One region of the Lactiplantibacillus plantarum genome, then DNA from elsewhere that is predicted to be linked to it. Evidence: predicted binding sites of a transcription regulator. Region 1 holds the regulator's gene; the other holds the start of a gene.
The links. Region 1 encodes HrcA, which represses chaperone genes, less so after heat shock. Its sites were predicted from a motif close to TTAGCACTCNNNNNNNNNGAGTGCTAA; they were not measured.
Positions count from the first base shown of each region.

Region 2: the regulator HrcA is predicted to act here: its motif matches at 1,231-1,257, upstream of groES (co-chaperone GroES).

Region 1 covers NZ_CP039121.1:1,869,208-1,872,636, reverse strand. Annotated here, with positions in the region: gene ribF (riboflavin biosynthesis protein RibF) at 1-129, shown strand, start outside; gene budA (acetolactate decarboxylase) at 130-840, shown strand; gene hrcA (heat-inducible transcriptional repressor HrcA) at 1,231-2,274, shown strand; gene grpE (nucleotide exchange factor GrpE) at 2,295-2,894, shown strand; gene dnaK (molecular chaperone DnaK) at 2,938-3,429, shown strand, end outside.
Region 2 covers NZ_CP039121.1:2,655,811-2,659,239, forward strand. Annotated here, with positions in the region: gene groL (chaperonin GroEL) at 1-866, opposite strand, end outside; gene groES (co-chaperone GroES) at 922-1,206, opposite strand; gene E5260_RS12510 (CPBP family intramembrane glutamic endopeptidase) at 1,399-2,043, shown strand; gene E5260_RS12515 (redox-sensing transcriptional repressor Rex) at 2,208-2,885, opposite strand; gene E5260_RS12520 (ABC-F family ATP-binding cassette domain-containing protein) at 3,054-3,429, shown strand, end outside.

The DNA of each region.
Region 1 (3,429 bases):
GCGGATGCCTTGGTTGCGCAATTAAAGCGGGATGAACAAAACACCCGTGACTATTATGTGGCGCATCCCTTTGTGGTCACACCCCGGATTCAAGTTGCACAACAATCAAATCGTTTGGAGGCACAATGAATGGACACAACAACAATTTTTCAACACGGCACATTAGGCTTACTTGTTCCCGGATTATTTGACGGGACGATTACGGCTGGTGAACTCTTAACCCATGGTGATACGGGTATTGGGACGTTAGACGGTCTCAATGGTGAAGTGATTATTCTAGGAGGTCACGCCTATCAAGCACGTGAGGATGGTCAAATTCGGGAAATTCAGCCCGAAGAGACGTTACCATTTGCATCGGTGCACTTTGAAAAGCCTGATATTAGTGCGCAATTAGCTGCAATCACACAAACTGATTTCGAGCAACAAGTGGTTCATGACTATCGTTTGACCAACGTGTTTGCGGCTATTCGCGTCGATGGGACCTTTGCAAAAGTCAAGACGCGAGTCGCGCCTCGTCAGGAGCCACCGTACAAAACATTAGTCGCGGCAACGGCAACACAACCGGAATTCACCGGTGAACATGTTGACGGAACGATTATTGGCTACTACGCACCGCATTTGTTCCAAGGCGCTACGGTCGGTGGCTTTCACTTACACTTTCTAAGTAAAGACCATCAATTAGGTGGACACTTGCTGGGGTTTGAAGTCGAACAAGCGACGCTGAAAGTTCAACATTTTGCTGACTTTCATGTGCACTTGCCAATCGACAATGAAGCGTACTTACAAGAACAATTTGATAATGAAACCATTGATCATGCCATTAATAAAGCTGAACGTTGATTAGTTTGAAAGCTGATTACCGTTAAGGCCAGGTTTCACTAGAATGTCTGTTGGCAATGTACATCAGGCTAGTCAAAAATCTCGAGAGTCTGTAACTCTTGAGATTTTTTTGTTGTGGCTGGTGTGCTGAGTAATGGCAGCAGAAAAGCGAGTAGTCTGCTAGGCACCATGCTTGCATTGTGAAGGGTGAGGGTGTATATTAGCACTCGTAAGTAAGGAGTGCTAATTGGGGGCGACGGTCAATTAAGTCCAGTCATAGTGGGACTGGTGTCCTAATAATTTAAGCATTCTTTTCTAGAAATACTTTGTCTTTCCTTGACTTTCATCAGGGTGGTTGTTATATTAGTAATTGTGTTAGCACTCCATTAAGTTAAGTGCTAAAAAGAGGTGATGATCACGTTAACTGAACGACAAAGCCTAATTTTAAAGGCCATTGTCCGTGACTATACCGAGGGCGGTAATCCAGTTGGATCCAAATCGCTAGTTCAAGAACTACCGATCAAGGTCAGTTCAGCGACGATTCGTAATGAAATGGCCCGACTAGAAGATTTAGGATTAATCGTCAAAACGCATTTGTCTTCAGGGCGAATTCCATCGATTAAGGGGTATCGGTACTATGTTGACCATATCCTAAAGCCTGAAAAGGTGGATGGCAAAGACTTGAAGGTGATTCAACATTCATTAGGCGGTGAATTTCACAAGATCGATGAGATCGTTGCTCAGTCGGCGGATATCTTGTCGCAACTGACAAGTTACACGACCTTTACATTGCGACCTGAACTTAAAGATAGTCGGTTGAGTGGTTTCAGACTCGTTCCGTTGGGGAATCATCAAGTAATGGCGATTCTAGTGACGAATAATGGTGACGTTGAAAACCAGACGTTTACTATTCCTAGTGACATTACCGGCGATGAGCTGGAACCGGTCGTTCGTTTCATCGACGATCAACTGGTTGGCCTGCCGTTACAAGACGTCCTCCGCCAATTAACGCATGAGATTCCGTTAAAACTTGCACAGTATTTGCAAGATCCAGATGGTTTCTTAGATATTTTTGGCAGTGTGTTGTCCAAGGCAGCTTCCGAGCGCTTTTATGTTGGTGGTAAGTTGAATTTGTTCAACTATACGGACCAGCAGAGCCCTAAAGAGTTACAGTCATTGTACTCGTTACTCGACCAAACGGACCGGTTAGCTAACGTGATTGGTCCACCCGGTCAACGGATTCAAGTCCGAATCGGTAATGAGATCACCAACGATTTGTTGAAGAACTACAGTTTAATTACCGCGACTTACGATGTTGATCAACACGGACAAGGTGTGATTGCCTTGCTCGGGCCGACCGCCATGCCGTATTCACGGATGATTGGACTGATGGGTGCGTTCCAACGAGAATTAGCCCGCAAATTATTAGATTATTACCGGTACTTTGACGAGTGACGGACAGGGAGATGAAAACATTGGCAAAGAAATCAACGCGGACGACGCCGGAAGATTCACAAGCGTCAACAACTGATTCAGCAGCAATGTCAACTGCCAGTGAAGCGACACAGGCAGCGACGAGTGCGACTGATGATCAAGCTGAGCAAACGACAGCGGTCGATCCGACACAACAAATTACTGATCTCAAAGCGCAATTAGATGCGAAAGATGACCAGTTATTGCGTGCACAGGCGGAGATCGTCAACATGCAAAACCGCAACAAAAAAGAACAAGCGGCGCTGTTGAAATATGACGGTCAAGCACTTGCAAAGGATGTCTTACCAGTTCTGGATAACTTGGAACGGGCTTTGGCAACGCCAGCTGACGATGAAGCGGCCCAACAGTTGAAGAAGGGTGTCGAAATGGTCTATGGCCATTTACAGGATGCTTTGAAAAAACATGGGGTCACCGAAATTGCGGCTGCGGGCGAAAAGTTTGATCCCAATATTCACCAAGCTGTTCAAACGGTGCCAGTTGATGATGATCATCCAGCTGATACGGTAGTACAAGTCTTACAACGGGGTTACCTATTGAAAGACCGGACCCTCCGTCCAGCAATGGTTGTTGTGGCACAGTAATTAATCAATAAAAATACTAAATTAAAAAGAGGTTTGTTAATTTATGGCAAGTAATAAAATTATCGGGATTGACCTCGGGACTACTAACTCTGCGGTAGCGGTTCTTGAAGGTAATGAACCTAAGATTATCACCACTCCTGAAGGTGGCCGGACGGTTCCTTCAGTTGTGGCATTCAAAGATGGCGAAACTCAAGTTGGTGAAGTTGCCAAGCGGCAAGCAATCACTAACCCGAATACGGTAGCTTCAATCAAGCGTCACATGGGTGAAGCTGGTTACAAAGTTAGCATCGAAGGTAAGGACTACACCCCACAACAAATCTCAGCAATGATTTTGCAATATATCAAGGGCTTTGCTGAAGATTACTTGGGTGACACGGTTGAAAAGGCCGTTGTGACTGTTCCAGCTTACTTTAATGATGCCCAACGGCAAGCAACTAAGGATGCTGGTAAGATTGCCGGCTTAAACATTGAACGGATTATTAACGAACCAACGGCGGCAGCTTTAGCCTATGGTTTGGATAAGACCGACAAAGAT
Region 2 (3,429 bases), 790 kb from region 1:
TCTTGTAATTGTTCCTTACGCCGATCACCAAAACCGGGTGCCTTAACGGCGACAACGTTAAACGTCCCACGCATCTTGTTCAAGACTAAGGTTGGTAAAGCTTCACCAGAAATGTCATCAGCAATGATCAACAATGGCTTGCCTTGTTCAACGATGGATTGTAATAGTGGTAAGATATCTTGAATGTTTGAAATCTTCTTATCAGTAATTAAGATATATGGATTGTCAAGATCCGCTTCCATCTTATCATTATCAGTAACCATGTATTGTGATAAGTAGCCGCGGTCGAATTGCATCCCTTCAACAACGTCTAAACTAGTATCAACACCACGTGATTCTTCAATCGTGATAACACCGTCATGACCAACTTTTTCCATGGCTTCGGCAATCAATTTACCAGTTTCTTCACTTGCTGAAGATACAGAAGCGATTTGCGCAATATCTTCTTGCGTCTTAACTTCGTGTGCCATAGCGTGTAATGAGTCAACCGCCGTCTTAGTAGCTTCTTCAATCCCACGACGAATGCCAACAGGGTTAGCACCGGCCGTAACGTTCTTCATACCTTCATTAACGATTGATTGTGTTAAGACCGTTGCAGTAGTCGTCCCATCACCAGCGATGTCATTAGTCTTTGAAGCAACTTCAGAAACTAACTTAGCACCCATGTTTTCGAAATGATCGTCTAATTCGATCGCCTTAGCAATCGTTACACCATCATTAGTAATTGTTGGTGAACCATATGATTGTTCCAAAACAACGTTGCGACCCTTAGGACCTAACGTTGACTTAACTGTGTCAGCTAATTGATCGACACCTTTTAGCATCGCTGAACGTGCATCTTCAGAGAACTTTAATTCTTTAGCCATTATCTCTATTCACCTCATGAATTTAATTTATTTTAAGTTGCGCAATTTAAATGGATTAGTCTTCGATTGCAACGATATCTTTTTCGTGCAATACCAAATACTTAGCACCTTGATACTTGACTTCGGTACCGGCATACTTATCGAATAATACTTGATCGCCGACCTTCACGCTGGGGTCAACTTTTGTCCCGTTATCTAAAACACGACCGTCATTGACGGCAACAACCTTACCGCTTTGGGGCTTTTCCTTAGCGTTATTGGCAATGACAATACCGCCAATTGTTTGTTCTTCTTCTTCTTGTTGTTGCAAGATAACGCGATCTCCTAATGGTTTTAACACGTGAATCCCTCCATTTATTCTTTTTTAGCACTCCTCAACCTCAAGTGCTAATTACATTGTCAACTATATCATTTTAATTCAAGATTGCAAGTGATTTGTCAATTATTAGTCAAAGAATGTCAAATCGACTATAATGAATACTATTGAAGTATCAATAAATCTTAAATCAAACTTTTAAAAGGACGTGACTTGATGGTTAATCGCCGCCAATCAATCTTTATTCTTATCATCTACTTTATTATTTACGCACTACCGAGCGTCCTTGTGACTGCTTTCCATCAGCTAGGGGCCCAAGTATTCGTGATTCAAACGGTCGACTACTTAGTCGGTGCAATCCTACTCATCTGGTTGGCGAGTCGCATGCGGACAAAAAACGTTGTTGAAAAACAACCAAGTAACTGGTTCATGACGTTCATCTGGGGATTGATCGGTCTTGTCCTAGTCATCGTTGGTCAAGTCATCATTTTAAAAATGACGGCTTTACTGGGACAGTCAACAGCGTCAACCAACACGACCACCCTCTTAACTGTTGGGCAACAATATCCCGCTTTCTTCTTAGCCATCATTGTCGGTGCCCCGATTATGGAAGAAATCGTCTTCCGCAAAGTTATCTTTGGCAATCTAAGTGCGGTTACTGGTCAGATTGGGGCGGCCTTGATTTCTAGTGTGCTATTTAGCTTTGCACATGCGGATGGTCACTTTATCCTCTATGCCTTTATCGGGTTATTATTCTGCTGGTTATACCAGCACACCGGTCGGATTCAAACATCGATGACGGCTCACATCCTAATGAACGCATCGGTTGTGTTACCCACATTATTAGGCTTACTGCACTAGTATCATTACTAGGTAGCGCTAACCTAGCGTTTCAACGTTAATTTTCACCGAATATTTATACGTTACAATCAATGATTCGTGATCTAAGTATGTTAAAAAGGCTTTCCTGAATAATTCAGAGAAGCCTTTTTATAGCCATTTAATTTCAAAGATAAAGCGAGTTATTAATCTTCAGTCTCATTTTCATCGTCATTACCATTGTCACCTAATTGCTGACCGTAATGTTCAATGAAGTAGATCAATGTTTGTAATTCGTTGGTCAAATCAACGTTCTGAACCCGTACTGTCTCAGGAACGGAGATTCGTAACGGCGTAAAGTTCATGATTCCTTTGACGTTTGCATCAACCAAGTCATCGGTAATTTTCTGAACAACCGTGGTTGGCACCGTTAAGATAGCAATCTCAATCTGTTGTTCGATCAATTGCTTTTTGAGCTCCGTCATTGGGTACACTGGAACCCCACTTTGGACTGTATTGGCAATCGCCTCGTTGACATCAAATGCTGCTGAAATGCGGACATTACTGTTTTTGTGAAAATTAAAGTTCAGTAGGGCGTGGCCCAAATTACCGACCCCAATTAAAGCAACATTCGTTAAGGTGTCTTGATTTAAAATCTTTTTGAAAAATGCAAGTAACGTTTCAACATCGTATCCATACCCTCGTTTGCCGAGCGCCCCAAAATACGAGAAATCTCGCCGAATCGTTGCTGAATCTACTTTAACCGCCTCGGACAACTCGGTCGATGAGACCCGCTTCTTATCTGCATCTAGCAAGATATTTAAATAGCGGTAATAAATCGGTAACCGTTTTGCCGTTGCCCGTGGAATTTTTGTTTCTGCCATTCGGACGTGTCCTCCTAATTAAAAGTTTGTGAATTTGCTGACACTATTCTAGCATAACGCGTGACTTTGTGAAATAATAATTACTTATTATTCCGAATAATTGGGTCAGGCCGTTACAATATGCTACAATTATGTCACGAATTAAATGTGAAAGGAGCTTAATAAAGCGTGATTTTACTACAAGTACAGCAAGTTATGCGGCGTTTTGGCGCCGATGTCTTGTTCGATAACGTACAAATGGATATTCAAGAACACGCTCGGGTGGCCCTCGTCGGTCGAAACGGGGCCGGAAAATCAACCTTACTTAAAATGATTGCCGGCGAAACGGTACCGGACGAAGGCCAGATTTCAATGCGCAAGGGCTTAACAATCGGTTACTTGGCGCAAGACCAAGGACTGGATAGTAACAATACGATTTGGGAAGAAATGAGTAGTGTCTTTGCTGAGTTACATGCCATCGAAAAACGGATGCACCAGCTCGAAAATCAATTGAGCGACCCCGCAATCATGAATGATGAGCAGGCTTATCAACAGACCCTGAAAA